Regions from separate parts of the Microbacterium sp. P5_B6 genome, predicted to be linked through region 2. Evidence: predicted binding sites of a transcription regulator. Region 2 holds the regulator's gene; the other holds the start of a gene.

Region 1 (11,850 bases), on a different contig from region 2:
GCAGGGCGTGATCTGGGGCATCAACTCCTTCGACCAGTGGGGCGTCGAACTCGGCAAGCAGCTGGCCCTGCAGATCGCGCCCGCTCTCGAAGGCGACGAGGCCGCCCTGCAGGCTCAGGATGCCTCCACCAAGGCGCTCCTCGAGTACTACACGGCGCACCGCAGCTGACCAGCGCGTGACACAGGAACGGGCCCACCTCCGAAGAGGTGTGCCCGTTCTCGTGCGCTACGGCCGTCAGTGCGCCGGGTTCGTCACGTTCACCGTGAGCGGCCCGTTGGTCGTCTGCGAGGTGACCGTCGCCTTGACGCCCTGCCCCGCGACCGTGACCCCGCCGAGCGGGTTCGTCGCCGAGAAATACGCGTCGGGGTTCGTGTCGTCGAACGTCGCGATGCCCGGGTTCGAGGGCGCGGTGGCCGCCACACTCTGGACCGTCTGGTTCTTGCCCTTGCCGACCAGGATCTCCTTGTGCAGCGCGACGGCGTCCGTCGCCTGCAGGCCGAAGGTCGCGTCGAACGGCTGGCGCCGGTTGCTCGGCCCCGTGCCGTCCTGGTAGGTGAACTTCACCGGACGCGCGTCGACCGGGAGCGCGAGGCCGTGCCCCGGGTGGTCGATCGTGTTGTTGTCCGAGTAGCTCTCATCGACCGCCCACACGAGCAGACCGTCCTGGAACGGGAAGTGCTCCACGTGGTCGGGTGCGGTGTAGGGCTTGTCGAACTGGTACGGACCGACCTGGAGTGTCGAGTCGTACCCGACGTAGGTGCGGTTCTCCAGCAGGTAGTAGCGGTCGCCGACCGCTTCCTCGCTGCCCGTGCTGATCTTGAAGCCGCCGGCCGCCGTCCAGCCATTGGCCCCGCTCTCGACGCTGTCGCTGAGGAGAGTGGTGCCCCCCGACTTCACGACGATGTCATCGATGAACGCTCCGGCGAGATGCACTCCCCCGTCCGACTGGTAGCGGAAGCGGAAGTCGACCTTCCCGTTGCCCGGAACGGTGAACCGCAGGTTGCTCCACTTGCCGTTGGACGAGCCGCTGATCGTGGCGAGCGTGGTCCAGTTGGCCGCGCCGGCGGGCTTGTACTCCGCATAGAGGTAGTCGAACCCGTCCTCGATCTCGTACCAGGCGTTCGCGGTGACGGTCGCCTTCGAGACGCCGGTCAGGTCGAGCGTCCGGGTGAGCGTGGTGTTGAGGTCATCCGCGCTCGACGTCCACCACGCATGCCCGCCGGCAGGCACGGTGTAGTCGGTCTTGATCGGCTGATCCGCGACATCGACGACAACCGCCTGGTCCTGCCCGTCCACCTGCAGCGCGGCAGGACTCAGCGTGAAGTCGCCGCCTTCGCCGGGTGACACGACGGAGTAGTCGAGCCAGCCGAGCTGCAGCTTCTCCCACGGACCCATGTAGCCGGGCGTGGTGCCGATGTCTTCGATGCCGTGGTTAAGCCACGAGCCGCTCGACATGAGGGTCCAGAACGCGGTCGAGTTCTCGCCGCCGTTGGTGTCGTAGAAGTCGGGCAGACCCAGATCGTGGCCGAACTCGTGCGCGAACACGCCCAGGCCGCCGTTCTCGGCCTCGACGGTGTAGTCGCCGATCCAGTAACCCGTGTTGCCGATCTGCGAGCCGCCGAACTTCGCTGCGGCGGGACCGGTCGTGCCGTAGTCGGTGGAGTTCACATACCAGCGGTGCGACCAGATGGCGTCCTCGCCCTGGGCGCCGCCACCAGCGTCCTCGCCCTCTCCGGCGTGGACGGCCTGGAAATGATCGATGTAGCCGTCCGGCTCGTCGAAGTTGCCGTCGCTGTCGAAGTCGTAGCGATCCCAGACGTCGTAGCTCGCCAGCGTCGCCTTGATCTGCTCGGGGGTCGCACCGCTCGCGACCTGCGCGTCGTACCAGGCATTCCCGGTGTCCTCGATGAACTGCCAGGAACCTCCGAAGTCCTCCACCGCGTTGTCGCCATAGGTCGAGGCGTTTCCGGGCACCTTCACCCAGTCGCTCACACCGCCGGCGACGCTGTACGCGCCCGACGACTGCTTCTCATAGAAGTCCTTGAACGACTCGCCGTCGCCGAAGAACAGGTCCTCGTACGCCGCCGTGTTGAAGTCCGGCAGCCAGTGCGTGCTGTTGTTCACCGTGCGTTCGGGCTTGGGGATCTGATTGTGCAGGGGTCCCGGCGCGAGCCCGAGCTTCTTGCTGCCCTGGTCGCCGAACTCGGACAGGATCGTGAACACCTGCGCGGGTCCGGTGACCGTCGCCTCGAAGTACTTGTCGTCAGCGAGTGCGACGACGCCGTCCTCGTCGGGAGCCGCCTGCCCCGACAGGATCAGCTCCTGCGCCGCCTTGCGGCGCTGGTTCTGCCGTTCGGTCAGAGGCCCGGGCCGGTTGTCCTGCCTCTGCGCCGCGGACGGCTGCGAATCATCGGCGGGCGCAGCGACAGCCGCCGGCCCGAAAGCGGCACCGGCGACGACTGTTGCGCCCACCGCAAGGATGGCTCCCAGACCGCGAATGCGTTGTTTCACGCGTTTCTCCTTCGTCATTTTGCACTCGAGATCGTCGAGCGCCCCGCCGAAACGTAACAGCGCACCCCGCTATGACAAAGCAATGTGAGCCATTTCTCACATTCACACAAAAAGAGACGGGATGCCGGTCCCCCCGGCATCCCGTCTCATCGTGGATCTGGGCTACTCCTTCGGCTCGACCGTGATGAGCGACGCGCCAGGCGTCACATCACCCTCGAGCACCGGCGAGACCGTCCCGAAGTCATCGGCGTTCAGCACGATGACCGGCGTGACGAGTGGGTAGCCGGCCTTCTCGATGATGGCCCGGTCGAAGGTGACCAGCGGCGTGCCGAGCTCGACACGATCGCCGTTCTTGACCTTGACGTCGAACCCCTCACCGCCGAGATTCACCGTGTCGATGCCGACGTGGATGAGCACCTCGACTCCGCCGTCGAGCACGATGCCGAAGGCATGACCCGTCGGCTGAGCCGCGGCCACCACACCCGCTCCCGGCGAGTACACGGTGTCACCGGTCGGTTCGATGGCCGCACCCGGGCCCATCACTCCCCCGGCGAACACGGGGTCGGGGACTTCGGACAGCGCCACCACCCTGCCCGCCAGCGGCGACGCGATTTCGAACGAGACGCGCTCGAGCACGGCCGTGGCTGTCGCTGCCGCGACAGTGGCGGGCGCGGCATCCGATGCGTCGATCCGGCGAGGCTCGGCAGCTTCGATCCTCGCCGCCGAGACACCGGTCGCTGCGGCCGCCGCCTCGGCGGCATCCCGGGTCGCCTCGAACTCCGCCTGCTGCTCGGGCGTGCGGAAGTTGGACCCGATGACGAGGAACATCGCGGTGAAGAAGGCGCCGGCGATGGCGATCGCATACAGCCCGATGGGGTTGAACGCCGGGATCGTCAGCAGCGAGGTGAAGACGAACGCGGTCGTGGTGACGCCGTTCGGCAGGTTCAGGACGAGGCTGCCCACGCCGATGATCAGACCGCCGACGAAGCATCCGACGAGCATCCGTGGATAGATCCGCTTGAACCTGAGGTGGATTCCGTAGAGGGAAGGCTCAGAGATGCCACCGAGAAGACCGGCTGCCAGAGCACCGGTGGCCGTCTGCCGCATCTGAAGGTCACGGTGACGGAGCGACAGGACGAGCACACCGGCGGTCGCGCCGAAGCACGCGAAGTTCCAGGCGCCCATGGGTCCCTGAATGAAGTCGTACCCGAGGGTGTTGATGTTCAGAAGCATGACGGCGTTGATGGGCCAGTGCAGGCCGAGCGGCACCATGAACGGGTACGCGAGCGGGATGACGATCGCGAAGATGAACGGCGACCATTGGTTGATCGCCGCCAGCCCCTGCGCCAGGGCGGCACCTGCGTACACGCCGATCGGGCCGATGATGAACGCGGTCAGCGGGATCATGATCAGCATCGCGAAGAACGGCACGAAGATCAGCTGCAGGTTCGCCGAGATGATCTTGCGCAGCAGCTTGTAGAGCGGTCCGAGCACGGCTGCCATGAGCAGCGGCGGGAAGACCTGCGAGCTGTAGTCGAAGATCGTCAGCGGGAAGCCGAAGATCGGGACGATGAACACCGGCGAGCCGAACACGACCTGCTCGGTCGCCTCGCTCTTCAGCGCCGCAAAGCCCGGCAGCATGAGCACCGCCATGATCGCGAAGCCCACCCACGGGTCTGCCCCGATCTTCTTCGAGGCGTTGTAGGCGACCATCAGCGGGAGGAAGACGAAGACCGACTGCCACATCAGGTTGATGAAGGCCCACGAGGGGTCGAGCGTCACACCGGGCGCATTCCAGTCCGGGATCACATTGAGGGTCGCCATGAGCGCCATGAACGTGATGAAGAACGATGCGCCGAGAAGCGCGCCGAGGATCGGCCGGAACGAGTCCGAGAGGAACTCGAAGAACGAGTCGATCCAGGCGACCTTGCCGCGGACGCCCTTCGCGCGCTCCCGCGCCTTGATGGCGTCGGGATCATCGAGATCGGCCTGAGCGGTGGCGACACCCCCGCCCTTCATCTCGGGAAGAGCCTGGATGTCGTTGTACACGTTCTGCACGCCGCCGCCGATCACCACCTGGTACCGGTCGCCGGCCTGGGGCACTGCGCCCATGACGCCGGGGATGGCCTCGACGGCCTTCGTGTCGACTGCTCCCCCGTCGCGGAGCTGGAATCTGAGCCGGGTCGCGCAGTGGGTGAGGCTCTCGATATTGCCGGCACCTCCCACCGCCTTGACGATGTCTGCTGCTGAGTTGGAAGCCATGGGATTCTCCTTCGACCATCCGTGTTTCGCGCTGCCCTGGTGACGGTTCCCCGTAATCCCTACCCGTCGATTCGGACTCTATCGGCGGTGAACCGCGGGCGCGAGAGGGTACCCGCGCAAATCACCCGAGAGGGGTGCCGCCTACACGCCTCCCCCTCCGCCGCCGCCGCCTCCGCCCCCGGAAGAGCCGCCGCCGCCCGAGCCTCCCGACGACGATGAGGCAGAGGTGCTCGTCGAGAGCGTGCCGATTCCGGATGAGAATGCCGAGGCGTCGAAGCCGCTCGATCCGGAGTACCAGACGGGCGTTCCCTGCTCGCCGTAGAGCACGGCGAGCTCTTTCGCCCACTGCTTCTCCTGCCCGAACACGACGGCGTACGGCAGCAGCGCCTCGTACAGCTTCAGCATCTGCCGGCGGTCAGTGGTGTCGATCGGCACCCGTTCGGCGCCCTCGATGGACTGCAGCATCCGGATGCGGTCGGCTTCGGCCCATTCGATGAACTGGAAGAGACCCGTCAGATGGTCACGGGTCTCCGCGCCGAGCGCGGTGAGCGGCTTGTGCGACACGAGGCGGATGGCCAGCAGCTCGGCGAGGATCGCGCCCACCATGACCACGAGGGGAAACCCCGGATAGACCGAGGCATCCAGCGCCGCCAGTCCGAACACGAACACCAGGCCCGCCCCGATCGTGGTGGCCACCACCGGAAGCGCGCGCACCCGCAGCGGCACCTGCCGACGCAGCCCTCGGCGCTCGAGCTCGGTGCCGGCCGCCTTGAGGATCTTCTGCGCGGCGGAGGAGAGCCGGCGGTCGGTCTGGCCGAACTCGTACTCCTCGCCGGGGGCGAGGCCCGGGAAGAGCCCGTCGAGCAGCATCAGCCCATCGCCGTCCGCCCGCGTCGGATCGACGAGCTGGGCTCGCAGGCGGACCTTGCCGAAGAAGCTCCGGGAGCCTTCGATGATCCGGATGCTGCCCACCACCGCCTGCTCGAGGACTTCGGCCGGGATCGCCTTGGAGGTGCGCCCGAGCAGCACGGCGCTCTCGAGTGCGTCGATGGCCGGCGGAGGCGTGTACTCGGCGATGAGTATCGGCCTGCCCGGGGCGTCACGCAGACCACGCCGGCGGACCACCAGAGCCCAGGCGACGGCGGCGAGCAGCAGGAGCGCCGAAAGAGCCTGGAGCCATCCCCAGCTCGATGCGAAGTACGACGGGTCGAACGGGGTGAAGGTCCCCCGCTGGAACCCGACGGCGATGGTCATGTTCTGGTACGGCGGCAGCTCGGCCGTCTCGGCGAAGACCTCGGTCTGCCCATCCGCTGTGGTCGTGATGGTGCACGCGTCGGTCGAGCCCTCGGAGCCCCGGTAGCAGGCGGTCGCCCCTGTCATCGCGTCGACGAGCTGCCCGGACAGGTGGAGGGTCGCGGTGACGCGCCCGAACGGCTGGGCCCATTCGAGCCCGTTGACGTTCCAGTAGAACTCCTCCACGCCGGCGTCATCGAAGAGCGTCACGTTCTCGAGCGTGTAGGTGAACACGTAGGTCTGTGCCCCGTGGACGAACTCGTCTGCGCGCGAGGTCATCGAGAAGACGCCGTCCTCGTGCTTGACTTCGGCCGGTCGCTCCGCACCCTCGGCGTCGGTGATCGAGACGAACTCCGGGTTGAGCGGCGCTCCCAGATAGGTGTCGGGGATGAGTCGGCGCATCCCGAGGTTCTGGTCGAAGTCCGGGAACATCGCCTCGAACCGCTCGACGACCTCGAGCGTGCTCGTGCCGTCTTCGGCGCGGCCGAGGGTGTAGTCCACGTCGAGACTCGCGAAGCCGAAGTCGTCGACTCCGGCCGGCACCCCCACCGCGGCGGCGCGACTGTCGAGGGAGGTGGGCCACCCCCCGCAGGGGGTGAGGACGAGGACGGATGCCGCGACCCCAGCCGCGACCAGACGCCGTACGAGGCTCCGCATGCGCACAGCCTAAGGGTCCGGCATCCGGTCGCCCGGCGGCGGCAGGTTGGTCCTATTCTTTTGGACATGACCGACCGCCGCCTCGCGATCGACGCGTGGGAGAGCCTCTTCCGCGCGCAGCACGAGGTGTTCGGCGACGTCAGCGGCGACTTCGACGCGACGGCGCTGTCTCAGGCGGAGTACGACGTGCTGCTGACCGTCACGCGGGGTCCCGACCAGACGGCGCGGCTGCGCGATGTGACGGCCAACATGCTCATCAGTCAGCCGAGTGTCTCGCGGCTCGTCGACCGCATGGTGTCGCGGGGCCTGTTGTCGAAGTGCGCCGATCCCGAGGACGGCCGGGGCGCGCTGGTGCATGCCACCGAGGAGGGCTGCGCGATCTTCCGCAGGATCGCGTCCTCGCACGGGCGGGCGATCTCGGAGCGGATGTCGGTCCTCAGCGACAGCGAGCTGGCACAGCTGCGCGAGCTCACCGCCAAGCTGCGCAAGCCCCAGCCCGACTGCTGAAGGCCGTCGGCCGCGCCGCCGCGACGCGGTGCTGCCTGGCTACTGGGTGCGCCGGCGAAGCGTCAGCGACGCCAGGATGAGCGCCGCGACGAGGAAGCCGAAGACGACGAGGAGGGGCCCTGCGACGTCCCAGCCCTCATCGCCGGCGGTCACCGCGTTGATCGCGTCGATCGCGTAGCTGAGGGGCAGGACCTTGCTGATCGCATAGAGCGCGTCGGGCATGTCCTCCCTGGGCATGAACAGGCCGCCCAGCAGGATCTGCGGGAAGACGATGAGCGGCATGAACTGCACGGCCTGGAACTCGGTGCGGGCGAAGGCCGACGCCAGCAGCCCGAGCGCCATGCCGAGGACGGCATCCGTGACGGCGACGAGGCCCAGCTGCCAGACCGGTCCGTCGGTCTCGAGCCCGCACACCCAGACCGCGAACGTGACCGTCACGACGGCCTGCAGCATCGCCATGATTCCGAACGCCAGGCCGTAGCCGACGATGAAGTCGCCCTTGCCGAGCGGCGTGGTCATCAGCCTCTCGAGGGTGCCCGACCGGCGCTCGCGGAGGGTCGTGATCGAGGTGATCAGGAACATGATGATGAAGGGGAACAGCGCCAGGATGGGCGGGCCGTAGATGTCGAAGACACCCTCCTGATCGCTGAACAGCCACGCGAACAGGCCGACGAGCAGGCTCGGTGCGATCAGCATGAGGGCGATCGAGCGGCGATCGTGGCTGAGCTGCCGGAGCACCCGACCGCTCGTCGCGAAGGTGCGGAGGCCGTTCATCCCTCCGCCTCCTCACGTGCCTCGCGACGCGTTCTCGGCCGGTGGGGAGGTGCGGCGGATGCCTCGTCCCCCGCGGGCGCGGTGCGTGGCTGACCGCCGGCGACATCGCGTTCGATGAGCGTGAGGAACGCGGCATCCGGATCCGGGGCACCCGTATCCGACAGGAGGCGCGCGGGTGTCGTGTCGGCGATGATCCGCCCGGCGCGCATGAGCACGATGCGATCGCAGCGGAGCGCCTCGTCCATGACGTGGCTGCTCACGACGATCGTCGCCCCGGACTCGGCGAGAGTGCGGAAGATCGCCCAGAGCTCGGAGCGCAGCAGGGGGTCGAGCCCCACCGTCGGCTCGTCGAGTACGAGCAGCTCAGGCGTTCCGAGCATGGCCACGGCGAGCGACACCCGGCTCTCCTGGCCGCCGCTGAGCGAGTCGACGGTCTGCCGGGCCTGGTCGCCGAGGCCGACCTGCTCGATGACCCGGTCGACGTCCGACGGCGGCGCGCCGATGATCCGGGCGAAGTAGCCGAGGTTCTGCTGGATCGTCAGGTCGCCGTAGACGGAGGCCGCCTGCGTGTCGTAGGCGACGCGACGCCGCTGGGTCTGGGTGCCGGCGGGATCGCCGAGCACGGTCACCGTCCCGCCCTTGACTTTCTGCACACCCACGATGGAGCGCATGAGGGTGGTCTTGCCGCAGCCCGACGGACCCATGAGCCCCGTGATCTGGCCGCGCGGGATGTCGAGATCGAGGCCGGTGAACACCTCGGTGCTGCCGCGCCGCACCTGCAGGCCGCGCACTTCGACGGCATTGCCGGTCTGGTCAGTCATGGCGGGCTCGGACAGGGCGTGAAAGCGAGGGATTGATCACGGGACGAATTATCCGCTTGTTGCACCAACGCCGACAGCGGCGCTCGGGCATGGTCCGACATGCACGCGAAGACGGCGACAGCCCCCGGGCCCTGGGGGCTCGGGGGCTGTCATCGTCAGAATCGCGCGCCGACGCGTAGCCGGGGTGACTCCGCGGAGTCACTGCTCGACCGGCTGCGGCTCCTCGCGGTTCTCRTGCGCCATGATCGTCGGCGAGTTCTGGTCGGATGCGACCTCGATCTTGCGCGGCTTGGCCTTCTCGCTGACGGGGATCGTGACGMTGAGCACACCGTTGCTGTAGTTGGCCTTGATGTTCTCGGTGTCGATGCCCTGGCCGAGGTTCAGCTGACGCAGGAAGCTGACGGCCTCGCGCTCGCGGGTGATCCACTTGACGCCGTCGCCCGAGGTGAGCGAGCGCTCGGCGCGGATCGTGAGCAGCTGACCATCCACGTCGATGTCGACGGAGCCGGGGTCGACGCCCGGCATGTCAGCCGTGAGCACGTAGTGGTCGCCATCGCGGTAGAGGTCCATCGGCATGCGGCGGGGTCCGCGGCGCGTGTCGAACAGGCCGGACGCCAGGCGGTCCAGGTCACGGAACGGGTCGTAAGAAGCCATTTTCGTCTCCTTCGTTGCGTGGTTTCCCATTGATCTGAAACTTGAGCCTCAGCGGCTCAAGTACCTCCAGATTAGCACTCGACCCCCGAGAGTGCCAGATGCCCCGTTCGCCCCCAGCGAACAACTCACCAAGAAGCGGCCCGTTCCCACGACCCTCAACCAGCCCATCAGACGCCAAGCACGGTCCCATCCAGCGCCCACCCTGAACGGCCCCCAAACCGAGGCTGGATCCGGTCGTCCCAGACGCCGAGCCGAGGCCCCCGAAAGGCGCGCGGGAGCGCCCACGTCAGCTAGGCGACCTGCGTCCCCCATCCAAAGCGACCAACGCGACGCAACCTGCAAAACCAGCGGAACCATCGTCGATCATGGAAAGAAGTCAACATTCGATGACGTTCACCGCGAGCCCGCCTTCGCTGGTCTCCTTGTACTTGTTCGACATGTCGATGCCCGTCTGGCGCATGGTCTCGACGACGGCGTCGAGCGACACATAGTGCGACCCGTCGCCGCGCAACGCCAGACGCGCTGCGGTCACGGCCGTCGACGCAGCGATCGCGTTGCGCTCGATGCAGGGGATCTGCACGAGCCCGCCGACGGGGTCGCAGGTGAGACCGAGGTGATGCTCCATGGCGATCTCGGCGGCGTTCTCGATCTGGCGATTCGTGCCGCCCATGACCGCGGTGAGGCCCCCGGCCGCCATGGCGCACGCCGAGCCGACCTCGGCCTGACAGCCGCCTTCGGCGCCCGAGATCGACGCGTTCGCCTTGAACAGCGAACCGAGAGCGGTCGCGGTCAGCAGGAAGCGGCGGATGCCGCGCCGCCGGTTCGCGTGGGCGATGAGGTCGTCGTCGACTGCGTCGGTCGAGGCCAGGACGGGCGGCGCCCCGAAACCGAGGAGCGCGCTGCCGACGAGCTCGCCGTACGGTGTCACGGCGTTGCCGGCCCCGAGCCCGGAGTCGGCGAGGAACCGCCACCAGTACATCGCGACCGCGGGGAGGATGCCGGCGGCGCCGTTCGTGGGCGCCGTCACGACGCGTCCGCCCGAAGCGTTCTCCTCGTTCACGGCGAGGGCGAAGGCTCCGAGCCACTCCCCCGGCAGTTCGCGGTGCCCGGCCGACTCGGCCTCCTCGAGCTGCTCTCGGATCGACGCCGCCCGCCGCTTGACGCGCAGCATCCCGGGCAGCTGGCCCTCGGCGGCGAGGCCCGCCTCGATGCATCCCGCCATCGCGTCCCAGATGGCGTCCAGCCCGTCGGCGATCTCCTCCTCGGTGCGCAGCGCCTCCTCATTGATGCGGGCGGCCTCGGCGATGGTGATCCCGCGCTCGTCGCAGGTCGCGAGCAGCTCTTCGGCGTTCTCGAACCGCAGCGGGTACGGGTGCGCCTCGACTCTCGCGGGCTCCCCGTCGCGGCGGATGAACCCGCCGCCGATGGAGTAGTAGGTCTCTTCGCTGAGCGGGGAGCCGTCCACTCCGACGGCGACGAGCGTCATGGCGTTGGGGTGGCCTGGCAGGCGGGTGCGGGGAGCGAAGGCGATGTCGGCCTTGGCGAAGGGGATGCCGTGCGCGCCGTCGAGGAGGAGCTCGCGTCCCTCGGGCCAGTCGGTCCACGCCGAGCGGACGGCATCCGGATCAACGGTGTCGGGCGCCTCGCCCCGCAGACCTGCGACGACGGCATCCGGAGTGCCGTGTCCGATGCCCGTCGCCCCGAGCGAGCCGTACAGGGTGCAGGTCACCCGGGCCACGCGGTGGAGCATCCCGGCCGATGACAGGCGTGCGGCGAAATCACGGGCGGCCCGCATGGGACCGACCGTGTGGGAGCTCGAGGGTCCTACACCGATGGAGAACAGCTCGAACGCCGAGACGTAGGCGCTCATGTCTTCAGGCTACGCGTCGCGCGCCAGCCCGGATCAGCGAGGCTGGAACGAGACGAGGCCGACCGTGTTGCCCTCGGAATCCCGGATGAACCCCTGCCATTCCTCATGGCCGGCAGGCCCCAGGGTGCCGGCGTCATCGTGGGCGAAGATGACGTGCGGATGCGCGATGACCTCCACGTCGCCGAGCCGCTCGATCACCTCGTGGATGTTCTCCACCTGCAGGTAGATGAGCGACGAGGGCGCGTTGCGGTCGAGCAGCAGCCGCACGCCGCCGAGGTCGAAGAACAGCAGGCCCGGCGGGTCGAAGAGACCCGTCGGCTCGGATTCCGTCAGTCTCCGATAGAACTCCGCGGCGCGCTGCAGGTCGTCGGCGTGCTGGGCGATCTGAACGAGGAGCATGTTCACTTCTTGCACAACCGGCGCCCGGCTTCAAGGGGGTCGACGGGTGAATGATCGAGCGCCAGAGTCGGGGCATGACATCTCTCGCAGTGATCCTGCTC
Region 2 (11,850 bases):
GCCGGCACCGAAGGTCACCCAGCCGTACCACTCCGCGAGGTTCGACAGGCCCTGGCAGTAGTCGGTCGCCGCGTCCGCCGTTCGCGAGCAGACGAGGCTGCCGTCGGCATTCTCGGCGGCCACCGAGCCCGGGAGGAAGCTGTCCGACACGAGGTACAGCGAGACGAAGACGAACGTCAGGATGACCGAGTTGAACGGCTGCGTCGCCCAGTCCCAGAGCGCCCACGACACGACCTGCCTGCGCGGAACGCGCTGCTCGTCCAGTCCCACGGTGTGCAGCTCGCCGTCGGACAGGAGCGGCTCGGGGATGTGCGGGCGCTGGGGGCCGTCGGTGGGGGAGCTCATGTCGGTCACTCTGGGGTCCTTCGGTGAACGCCGGGTGACGCCGGCGCGCGCGCCGCGCCTTCGCGGTGCGTGCCCAGGCTAATCCCGGCGACGCGCTGGAGCGCGCAGCATCGGGCGACACGGGATCCCACGCCTCCCCGTACCGTGGGGACCATGGATCTCGACTTCGGCGCGCTGTCGCGGCATCCCGATGTCGAGGCTCCCGAGCTGCATGCGGCAGACGCCGCCGATCGCCTGCTCCTCGATGAAGCAGCCGAAGCCCTGGCGGCAGCGGCCGCCGGGACCGTCGTCATCATCGGCGACGCGTACGGGGCGCTCACCCTCGGGGCGGCTGTCCGGCACGGGGTGCCCGGCATCCGGGTGCATCAGGACGGCCTGTCCGGCGAGCGCGCGCTCGCCGCCAACGCGGAGCGGCTCGGCATCGATGCCTTGTGGGAGCATCACGCGCTCGATGCCGCCCTCACATCGGGGGCCGGAGTGGTGCTCCTGCGTCTTCCGCGCTCGCTCGACGCGCTGAGCGAGATCGTCGAAGTCATCGCGCAGCACGCCGCGCCGGGTGTGCGGGTGTTCGCCGGGGGCATGGTCAAGCACATGGCGGTGTCGATGAACGACGTCCTGCGCCAGCGCTTCGCCCGGCTCGACGTCACCCACGCCCGCCAGAAGGCCCGGGTGCTCATCGCCGCCGAGCCCCTTCCCTCCGTCACCTCCACCTGGCCGCGTCGGCAGGCGGACCCCGCCACAGGCCTCACGGTGGTCGCCCACGGAGCTGCCTTCGCGGGCGCCGCCATCGACATCGGCACACGATTCCTGCTCGAGCACCTGGATGCCGCCCCCCGCGTCGCCGAGGCGATCGACCTCGGCTGCGGCACCGGTGTCATCGCCGCCTGGCTCGCCCGCGAGCGGCCTGACCTTCGCGTCGTCGCGACCGACCAGTCCGCGGCGGCCGTGGACTCGGCGCGGGCGACGGCCGCGGCGAACGGCGTCGCGGACCGCGTGGAGGTGGTGCGCGACGATGCGCTGTCGGGCCGAGCCGACGCGAGCGCAGAGCTGATCGTCCTCAACCCGCCGTTCCACATCGGGCATGTCGTGCACGAGGGCATAGCCCTCAAGCTCTTCGCGGACGCCGGCCGCGTGCTCGCCCCGGGCGGCGAGCTGTGGGCCGTCTGGAACTCGCACCTGCGCTATCGGCCCGACCTCGAGCGCCTCGTCGGCCCGACGCGCCAGATCGCCCGCGATCGCACCTTCACGGTGACAGCGTCCCGCGCTCGCTGAAAAGTTGATATGAACCGACTCAACCCCATTTGACGCAACGGGGGCCTCGGCGCTAGCCTTGAGTCATCGCGGCTCAACCCCGTCCGATCCGGGCGGCGGAGGATCGCGAGAGGACTTCGCAAGCCTGGGGCGCGGCATCCGCCCGTCCCGCAAGAAGGAGAGAGAACACATGTCACGTGCTGTTGGAATCGACCTCGGTACGACCAACTCGGTCGTCAGCGTCCTCGAGGGCGGCGAGCCCAAGGTCATCGCGAACGCCGAGGGCTTCCGCACCACCCCGTCGGTGGTCGCGTTCACCAAGGACGGCGAGGTGCTCGTCGGCGAGACCGCCAAGCGCCAGGCCGTCACCAACGTCGACCGCACCGTCTCGTCGGTCAAGCGCCACATGGGCACCGACTGGTCGTTCGGCGTCGACGGCAAGAAGTGGACGCCGCAGGAGATCTCGGCGCGCATCCTCCAGAAGCTCAAGCGCGACGCCGAGCAGTACCTCGGCGACACCGTGACGGATGCCGTCATCACCGTCCCCGCGTACTTCAACGACGCCGAGCGCCAGGCCACCAAGGAGGCCGGCGAGATCTCGGGCCTGAACGTGCTGCGCATCATCAACGAGCCCACTGCCGCCGCTCTGGCGTACGGGCTCGACAAGGGCAAGGAGGACGAGCTCATCCTCGTCTTCGACCTCGGTGGCGGAACCTTCGACGTCTCGCTGCTCGAAGTGGGCAAGGACGACGACTTCTCGACCATCCAGGTGCGCTCGACCGCCGGCGACAACCGCCTCGGCGGCGACGACTGGGACCAGCGCGTCGTCGAGTACCTGATCAAGCAGTTCAAGGACCAGACCGGTGTCGACGTCTCGGGCGACAAGATCGCCCTGCAGCGCCTCAAGGAGGCCGCCGAGCAGGCGAAGAAGGAGCTCTCGTCGTCGACGAGTGCGAGCCTGAACCTGCCGTACCTCTCGCTGACCGAGAACGGCCCCGTGTCGCTGTCCGAGACGCTGACCCGCGCGAAGTTCGAGGACCTCACCAAGGACCTCCTCGACCGCACGAAGAAGCCCTTCGAGGACGTCATCCGCGAGGCGAACATCAAGGTCGGCGACATCGACCACGTCGTGCTCGTCGGCGGATCGACGCGTATGCCCGCTGTCTCGGAGCTCGTCAAGCGCGAGACCGGCAAGGAGCCCAACAAGGGCGTCAACCCGGACGAGGTCGTCGCCGTCGGCGCCGCACTCCAGGCCGGTGTGCTCCGCGGTGAGCGCAAGGACGTCCTGCTGATCGACGTGACCCCCCTGAGCCTCGGCATCGAGACCAAGGGCGGCATCATGACCAAGCTCATCGAGCGCAACACGGCCATCCCGACCAAGCGCAGCGAGACCTTCACGACCGCGGACGACAACCAGCCGTCGGTGGCCATCCAGGTCTTCCAGGGTGAGCGCGACTTCACGCGCGACAACAAGCCGCTGGGCACGTTCGAGCTCACGGGCATCGCTCCGGCGCCCCGCGGCATCCCGCAGGTCGAGGTCACGTTCGACATCGACGCGAACGGCATCGTGCACGTGTCCGCCAAGGACAAGGGCACGGGCAAGGAGCAGTCGATGACGATCACCGGCGGCTCGTCGCTGCCGAAGGACGACATCGAGCGCATGGTGCGCGAGGCCGAGGAGCACGCGGCCGAGGACAAGAAGCGCCGTGAGGCCGCCGAGGTGCGCAACCAGGCCGAGACGCTCTCGTACTCGATCGACAAGCTCATCAAGGAGAACGACGACAAGCTGCCCGAGGACGTCAAGTCCGAGGTGCAGGGAGACGTCGATGCCCTCAAGGCGGCGCTCGCCGGCGACGACGACGACGCGGTCAAGACCGCGTTCGACAAGCTCAACGCGAGCCAGGGCAAGCTCGGCGAGGCGATCTACGCCTCCAGCCAGGCGTCGCAGTCGGCCTCCGAGCCGGTGCCCGACGGCCCGTCGGACGAGGCCGGCGCTTCCACCCCTGACGAGGACGTCGTCGACGCCGAGGTCGTGGACGACGAAGACGAGAAGAAGTAGGACATGACAGACAAGGACTTCGTTCCTTCGGCCGGAGACGGCGAAGAAGAGGTCCGTCCGCAGGACGGGTCGGAGGCTCCGGTCTCCGACCCCGCCCCGCAGGGCGGAGAGGATGCCGCGGCCGGCGAAGAGTGGACCGTCGACGACATCCTCGGCACCGAGCAGAACGTCGACGCCGCGGCCGAGGACGCCAAGCTCGCCGACCTCGAGTCGGTGCTGCTCAACGACCTCAAGCGCCTCCAGGCCGAGTACGCGAACTACCGCCGCCGCACCGAAGAGCAGCGTGAGCGCGACATCGAGCGCGCGAAGGGCGAGGCCGCCAAGGGCATCCTCCCCGTGCTCGACGATCTCGATCGCGCAGCCAAGCACGGCGACCTCGTGGAGGGCTCGCCCTTCGCGCAGATCGGCGAGAAGGTGCGCGCGGTGGCCGAGCGGCTCGGCGTGACGGCATACGGCGAGGCGGGCGAAGCGTTCGACCCGCAGCACCACGAAGCGATCTTCCAGGCGCCGACCCCCGGCGTCGAGGCACCCACGGTGCTCGAGGTCGTCGAGGTCGGCTACCGGGTGGGCTCGGTCGAGCTTCGCCCCGCGAAGGTCGTCGTCGCCGTCCCGGTCGACTGACCAGCTGAGGAGCATGCATGGCGAGTCAGGACTGGTTCGACAAGGACTTCTACAAGATCCTCGGCGTCTCCAAAGACGTCTCGGAAGCGGATCTCAAGAAGACCTACCGCAAGCTCGCGCGCACGCATCACCCTGATTCCAATCAGGGTGATGCGGCGGCCGAGGCGAAGTTCAAGGAGATCAGCGAGGCGTACTCGGTGCTCTCCGACCCTGAGCAGCGCAAGGAGTACGACCAGATCCGCGCCATGGGTGCCGGCGGCGCCCGCTTCACCTCGGCCGGCCCCGGTGCCGCCGGCTTCGAGGACGTGTTCTCGATGTTCGGTCAGGGCCGCACCGGTCGGACCCAGGCTGAAGACATGGACGACATCTTCCGGATGTTCAACCAGACCCAGGGCGGCGGCTTCGGCTCGGGGCGCTTCGGCCAGACGACCGGCGGATTCCGCGGCTACGGCGGCCCCACCCGCGGCGCCGATGTCACGGCGCGCACGACCGTCGACTTCCTGACGGCCACGCGCGGCGAGACCATCACCCTGCAGGGTGACGACGGCAAGCCGTTCAAGGTGAAGATCCCCGCGGGAGTCGCGGACGGCCAGAAGATCCGGCTGCGCGGTCGGGGCCGGCCCTCGCCGGACGGCGGCGAGCCGGGCGATGTCGTCGTGGCGGTCTCGGTGCGGCCGCATCCGGTCTTCACCCGCGATGGCATCAACCTGCGCGTGACGGTGCCGATCACCTTCACCGAGGCGGTCCTCGGCGCGACGATCGAGGTTCCGACGCTGGGCGGCGAGCCGGTCAAGCTGCGGGTCGCGCCCGGCACCCCCTCCGGCCGGGTGCTGCGCGTCAAGGGCCGCGGGGTCGAGACGGCCAAGGGCACGGGCGACCTTCTCGCCGAGGTGCAGGTCGCCGTCCCGTCGCACCTCGACGACGCGGCGCGCGAAGCGCTGGAGCGCTTCCACGCGCTGGAGCCGAAGGAGAACCCGCGCGCCGATCTCATGTCCAAGGCGCGCGGCTAGATCATGACAGAGAACAGGTGTTCCGGCGCGGACAGGACCTCAGCGCCCTGCGCGGTGCTGCCTCCGCCGGAACTCCTGTCCTGAGCGACGAGAGGCGGTGGTTCGCATGGGTGAGCAGCACGACATCGACGAGGACACGCCGATCTTCGCGATCGCCTCAGCGGCCGAGCTCTCCGGGATGCACCCGCAGACCCTGCGCCAGTACGACCGGCTCGGGCTCGTCGTCCCCGCCCGCACCCAGGGCGGATCCCGCCGCTACTCGCTGCGGCACGTGCAGCAGCTGGTTGAAGTGGCCCGGATGTCGGCGGACGGCATGGGGCTTCCGGCCATCGCCCGCATCCTCGAACTCGAGGATCGCGTGCGCGAGCTGCACCTGCGGGTGCGCGACCTCGAAGAGCGGGTGAAGGTCGAGCTCGAGCGCCGTCCGGGTGCTCGGGTCTTCGCCGCCGGTGCGACCGGCGCGGTGGTGACGCTCCGGCACGGCACGCGGGTTCGCCGCGCGACCGAGGTGGTGCTGTGGAGCCCCCGGGTCGGCATCGCTCCGATGGACGACGGTCAGGACGAGGGGACGGATGCTGCTCCCCGCGACGAGCCCGGTCCAGGGGTCCGCGGAACCGCCTGATCAGCCCAGGGCGCGGACGGCAGCCCTCGCCTCGGCCGAGCCGCTCTCTGCCTTCGGGTGTGCGGCGACGAACGCTTCGAAGTCCGACTTCGAGAGGGCGGCATAGGCGTAGGCCCACTCGAGGATCGCCTCACCCACCATCCGCCCGTTGCCGATGTATCCGGCGACCTCGGCGGCGCGGGGGGACTGTGCGTGGGCACGGGCGAGGACCGCGCCGCAGATCTCGGCGTAGTCGCGGAAGGTCGCGTCATCGAGCTGATCCATGTCGATGCCGCCCTTCATGTCGTTGAACTGCCGCACGTAGAAGTCACCGGCGTAGGCACGGAGGTGCCCGAGGAACGGGTCCGAGACCGCCTGCAGGATGCGCTGGAGGGCGACGACACGGCCCCCCTCGCCCTGCTCGGTCACGAGCTCCACCAGTGCATCCGGCTGAGTGATGCCCCCGTACTGCTCGAGCACGCTGCGCCCGGCCTCCTTGCCCTGCAGGATGAGCGCGTTGGCGTCTCCGTCCTGCAGCAGGATCAGCGTGCAGAGCGTGCCCACGCTTCCGACGCCGACCACGCGCAGGGCGATGTCCGACACCGTGTACTGAGCCAGGACGAGCCTGACGTCCACGTTCGCGGACGCCATGTACTTCTGCAGGTTGTCGTGCAGTCGTCCCTCGATCTCAGGCGTCGTGTGCGTCATCGTCGGCGGACGGTCGACGAACATGAGCCGACCCTGATCGTCGAGGGTCGTGAGGCGCTTGGCGGCGCGATCGCCGGTCTTCTTCTCGGCCTCCTTGATCGCGCTCCGCATGGTGCGCTGCGACTCCGGCTCCATGGCCTTCAGGCCGGACTCGGCGTCGAAATGCTCGAAGAAGCGGCGGACGCTGCTGCGCGCCGCGTTCGCCGCCATGGAGCGCGCGTACGTTCGCACCGCCTCCAGAGCGGCCTCCTCGACGACCTTGTGATCGCGGGATGTCGCCTGCCCGGCGATGACGATGCTCGTGACGAGGCGCTTCAGATCCCACTCCCACGGAGCCCACGCAGCTTCGTCGAAGTCGTTGAGGTCGAACATCAGCGTGCGCTGCGGTGAGGCGAAGAAGCCGAAGTTCGAGACGTGCGCATCGCCGCAGGATGCGACCAGGATGCCGCTGTGCGGGTCGCGCGCGAGGTCGGCGGCCTGGATCGCCGCGGTACCCCGGTAGAACGCGAAGGGGCTGGCCGACATCCGCTCGATCCGCAGGGGGACGAGTTCGGCGAGCCGTCCCTCGTTCTGGGCGTCGAGGATCCCGAGCGGATCCCGATCACCCCCGGAGAGGTGCGCCAGCTCGCTCCGCGACACCGCCCGACGGGCGTCCTTGCCGGCTGCCATGCGCTGCTCCACCGTCGCCGGTCGGGTCCACTCGAGCGCAGATGTATAAGAGTCCGTCATGGGCACATCATGGCACCGGCACGCGGGCGGTGCCACGGACCTGGTCGCTCGGCACGTCGTGCGGTCACACCCCTCGGGTGACCGATCGGCGGTGCACCTCGGGCGGCGAGCCCCGCGGCTCTAGAGTGCACCCATGGCGAGCCGATCCGAGATCATGGCGCGGTGGGAGAGTGCCACGCACTGGCCTCTGATCGTGGCAGCCGCCCTGTGGCTCATCGCGTACTCGTGGAAGTCCATCACGGACGCGCAGGGCCCCGAGGCGTTCGTGCTCTGGGTGATCATCGGCCTGACGTGGGTCGTCTTCATCGTCGACTACATCGTGCGTCTCACGCTCGCCAAGCCGCGCGGCGCATGGTTCCGGGGCCATCTGCTCGACCTCGCGATCGTGGCCATCCCGATGCTGCGGGCGCTTCGCCTGCTGCGGGTGCTGACGGTCATGACCTTCGGCAAGCAGACGGCGGGGACGGCATTGCGCAGCCGCATCGCCATCTACGGCGCGGGAGCCTCGCTCCTGGTGATCTATCTCTGCTCGCTGGCGGTGCTCGACGTCGAGCGCGGCGCCCCCAGGTCCAACATCGAGAACTTCGGGGACTCGGTCTGGTGGGCGTTCGTCACGGTGGCGACGGTCGGCTACGGCGACTTCTATCCCGTCACCGCGGTGGGCCGCCTCTGGGCGGTCGGGCTGATGGCCGGCGGTGTCGCGATCGTCGGCACGGTGACGGCGACTGTGTCATCGTGGGTGATCGAGAAGGCGGCGCGCGGTCGCGATGACGACGAGCCGGCGACGCGGGGCCAGATGCGCGCCCTCGTCCAGCAGGTCACCCAGATGCACGAAGAGTTCGCAGCGCCCGCCCGAGAGGACAAGTCGCCATGACATCCGAGGCCCCCGCGGCATCACCAGCCGCCGACAGCCGATCCAGCGAGCGGACGCTCGAGTCGATCTCCCTCGCGATCGGCGCGGGCGCCTTCATCGTCGTCGCGTTCATCGCGATCCTGGCGTTCAGGTTCCAGTCCGCGCCCATCGCCGGCCCCGACTCGCTCGGCCAGTTCGCCGCCGTCACGTCGGCACTCGTCGCGATCGTCGCGTTCGCGGGCGGACGGATGCTGCGGGGCGGCGTTCGTCCGAACGTCCTCGACATCGTCGATCTGGTCGCGCTGGCATTCGCCCACGCCGTCATCGCGCTGTTGAGCTGGACGCTCGTGTCGGTGATCTTCGAGCAGGCATTCATCGGCGCCGAGGTGTTCGGCATCCCGGTCATCGTCCTGTCGGGAGCCGTCGCCGCCGTCACCGGGTACGTCGCGTTCTACTCCGGCACCCATATGGATCTGCAGCTGCTGGCGGTGGTGCTCGCCACGTTCCTCGTCGAGGGGATCGTCGCCAGCATGCTGACGGCATCCGATCCGCAGTGGTGGCAGAAGCACCTCAGCTCGCTGGGCGTCACGAACGACATCTCGTCGCTCGCGTTCAACCTCACCCTGATCGTCGCGGGGATCATCGTGACCACGCTCGCCCGGGCGGCCACCTCGGGCATCCCCACGGCGGCCCCGCACGGCATCGCGCGGGTACGGCTGTGCCTGATCCTGGTCGGGGTGTTCCTCGGCTTCGTCGGCGTGTTCCCCGTGGATGACTGGTTCTGGATCCACACGTTCTTCGCCTCCGGCATGGCCGTCGTCTACGCCGTGCTCGTCATCCGGCTGCGCGGCTGGATCCCCGGGATGTCGCCGTTCTTCATCTATCTCGGCTGGGTCTTCCTGGGCCTCGTGGTGGCGCTCGGCGTGCTCTTCGGAATCGGCTACTACACGCTGACCGCGGTCGAGCTCGTGGCGGGAACGCTCGTGTTCACCTGGATCATCCTGTTCATCCGCAGCGCCGCGGCCTTGCATGAGGACATGCGCCTGACCGACTGATGGATGCCGCGCCTGCCGCAGGTCGGGCAGGATGAGTCCGACCGTGAGGAGTCACATGACCGAGCCGACCACGCCGAGCATCCGCAATCTGCTGCTGCTCGCGGTTCCCGCGCTGCTGATCGGCATCGGCTCGGCCGTCGTGCTGCGCCTTCTCGACCTCGTGTCGGAAGGCCTCATGCACTACGTGTGGAACACGCTCCCGGGCTTGTTCGGAGCCGATGAGAGCACGCCGTGGTGGATCTTCCTCGTCCTGACTCTGACGGGTGCGGCGGTCGGCGCGGTGGTCTGGCTCCTGCCGGGCCACGGCGGACCGGACTCGGCCACCACCGAACTCGGCGGCACGCCGCCGAAGCTCCTGACCGTGCCGACGATCCTCCTCGTGACGATTCTGGGCCTGGCGGGAGGGGTCAGCCTCGGCCCTGAGAACCCGACGATCGCCGTCAACTGCGCACTCGCGGTGGCGGTCTTCGGGAGGTTCTCCACGAAGGTCCCGCCCGCGCTCCTGGTGATGCTCGCCGTCTCGGGGACGATCGGCGCGCTGTTCGGCACGCCGGTCGCGGCGGCGCTCGTGTTCACGGGGATGGTCGGAACCCTCGCCATGCCGGGGTCGCTCTGGGACAAGCTGTTCCTCCCGCTGGCGGCGGCGGGTGCCGGCGCAGTGACGATGCTCCTCCTCGGAGGAGAGGCGATCGCGTTCACCCTCGATCCGATCGGCGCCTACCAGCCGATCTACCTGGTGACGGGATTCGCCGTCGCGGCAGTGTCCGCGCTCATCGGCGTCGCGGCCGCGTTCGTCTTCCCCCACCTGCACCGGCTGTTCCACGCGCTGCGCAACCCGCTGATCTTCACCACTCTCGGCGGCATGCTCCTGGGTGTGCTCGGCATCATCGGCGGACCGATCACCCTCTTCAAGGGCCTGGAGCAGACCGGCGAGCTGCTCGAGCATCCGGATGACTACAGCCCGCAGCAGCTCGCGCTGTTCACTGCGGTGAAGGTCGTCGCGCTCCTCATCGCCGCCAGCGCCGGATTCCGTGGCGGCCGGATCTTCCCCGCCGTCTTCATCGGAGTCTCCTTCGGGCTGCTCGGCTATGCGCTGATCCCCGGCCTCCCCATCTCGCTCGCCGTGGCGTGCGGCACGCTCGGCATCGTCCTGGCGGCGACGAAGGACGGCTGGATCGGCATCTTCGTCGGCGTCGCCCTGTGCGGCGACATCAAGGTGCTGCCACTCCTGTGCCTCATCGTGCTGCCGGTGTGGCTCATCGTCACCAAGGCACCCGAGCTCGTCGTCCACGTGCGCGAGGACAAGCCCGTGGCCAAGCCCGCCGGCAAGGCGGCCTGAGCGCGAGGCGCGCGGGCCCGCCCGATCTCAGAGGGTCTCGGAGGGCACCAGCGGCGGAAGTCCGGGTTCGCTCGTCACGGTGCTCTCGACACCCGCCGCGCGGAGGGCGGCAGCGACGGCTTCGACGACACCGGCGGTCACCGTCAGCCCATCCGGCGGGGTGTGCCAGAACAGGACGCGCGCCGTCAGCCGCTCCGGCGAGATCGACACCGCGATGGCGCGGCTCCGCTCGATCTCGGAGACCCCCGGAACGGATGCCGCGGCCTCGGTGAGCCGGGCGAGCACCTCATCCAACCCGGCGCCGCTGCGCGCGGCCCGAACCTGCACTTCGCTGCGGCGCAGTCCCCGGGCGGAATGGTTGACGATCGGATCCTGCACCATCTTCGCGTTGGGCACGTGCACCGTGCGGCCGTCGTAGGTCTCGAGCACGACGGTCCGCGAATTGAGGTCGGTGACGACGCCGGTGATCGCGCGTCCGTCCGGGCCCTCCACCTGGATCTCGTGGCCGACCTCGATCGGCTTGCTCGCTTGGATGACGACGCCGGCGGCGAAGTTGTCGGCGACCCCGCGGAGGACCAGCACCGCCACGACGGCGAGCACCACCGCGAGCACGAGGAGCGGCTGCATGTTGACCCCGAGCACCGCGAGGGCGATGCCGACCGACAGCAGGACCACGAAGTACGAGACCAGGCGCGCGATGAACGTCGAGACGATCTCCGAGACGCTCGGAGCCAGCCGCAGCAGCCGCATGGTGCCCGCGCGGGCGAGTCGCGAGAGGACCCAGCCGGCGATGATCACGACGACGGCGATGAGCAGCTGCCACCATTCGACGGTCGTCGGAAGCAGCTGGCTGAGATCCACCCGCTCACGATAGCGACCGGTCAGGGCGCGCCCGCGTCGCCCCGCCGCCGGGCACGGCTAGCCTTGCGCCCGTGAAGCAATCGCGCCCGCCCGCTACGTCCGCGCCCGCCGGCGCGGCAGCTCCCTCGCTGTCGCCGACGCTGCGGATCCTCCTCGGCCTTGCGGCGGCCGTGATCGCGCTCGCCGGAGTCTCGTATGCGCGGGAGCTGATCGGCCCCCTCGCGATCGCGGCGGTCATCGTCATCGTCTGCCACCCGGTGCGCTTCCCGCTCGAACGCTGGGGCTGGCCCCGCTGGGCTGCGACGACGGGAGTGATCGTCGTGGGGTACCTGATCCTCGCGGTCATGGCGCTGCTGCTGACCTTCGCGGGCGTGGAGTTCGCACGGCTGGTCGCCGACTACAAGGACGAGCTCCAGCA

The links. The regulator HspR, encoded in region 2, represses chaperone genes until heat shock. The targets are predictions, from matches to a motif close to AAGTTGAGTCNNNNNGACTCAACTT.
Region 1: a site for HspR is predicted at 9,519-9,543, ahead of AC1DP3_RS07395 (Hsp20/alpha crystallin family protein). Genes of this name have one in related genera too.

The regions. Positions count from the first base shown of each region.
Region 1 covers NZ_JBFULL010000004.1:153,531-165,380, reverse strand. Annotated here, with positions in the region: gene pgi (glucose-6-phosphate isomerase) at 1-169, shown strand, start outside; gene AC1DP3_RS07425 (immune inhibitor A domain-containing protein) at 236-2,512, opposite strand; gene AC1DP3_RS07420 (glucose PTS transporter subunit IIA) at 2,675-4,774, opposite strand; gene AC1DP3_RS07415 (DUF2207 domain-containing protein) at 4,916-6,724, opposite strand; gene AC1DP3_RS07410 (MarR family winged helix-turn-helix transcriptional regulator) at 6,791-7,231, shown strand; gene AC1DP3_RS07405 (ABC transporter permease) at 7,271-8,005, opposite strand; gene AC1DP3_RS07400 (ABC transporter ATP-binding protein) at 8,002-8,826, opposite strand; gene AC1DP3_RS07395 (Hsp20/alpha crystallin family protein) at 9,025-9,480, opposite strand; gene AC1DP3_RS07390 (L-serine ammonia-lyase, iron-sulfur-dependent, subunit alpha) at 9,857-11,350, opposite strand; gene AC1DP3_RS07385 (VOC family protein) at 11,384-11,749, opposite strand; gene AC1DP3_RS07380 (hypothetical protein) at 11,824-11,850, shown strand, end outside.
Region 2 covers NZ_JBFULL010000001.1:346,866-358,715, reverse strand. Annotated here, with positions in the region: gene AC1DP3_RS01535 (MFS transporter) at 1-345, opposite strand, end outside; gene AC1DP3_RS01530 (class I SAM-dependent methyltransferase) at 499-1,617, shown strand; gene dnaK (molecular chaperone DnaK) at 1,787-3,655, shown strand; gene AC1DP3_RS01520 (nucleotide exchange factor GrpE) at 3,659-4,276, shown strand; gene AC1DP3_RS01515 (DnaJ C-terminal domain-containing protein) at 4,294-5,286, shown strand; gene AC1DP3_RS01510 (heat shock protein transcriptional repressor HspR) at 5,393-5,908, shown strand; gene AC1DP3_RS01505 (DUF2252 domain-containing protein) at 5,909-7,324, opposite strand; gene AC1DP3_RS01500 (potassium channel family protein) at 7,458-8,198, shown strand; gene AC1DP3_RS01495 (hypothetical protein) at 8,195-9,232, shown strand; gene AC1DP3_RS01490 (ion channel protein) at 9,288-10,571, shown strand; gene AC1DP3_RS01485 (mechanosensitive ion channel family protein) at 10,599-11,432, opposite strand; gene AC1DP3_RS01480 (AI-2E family transporter) at 11,504-11,850, shown strand, end outside.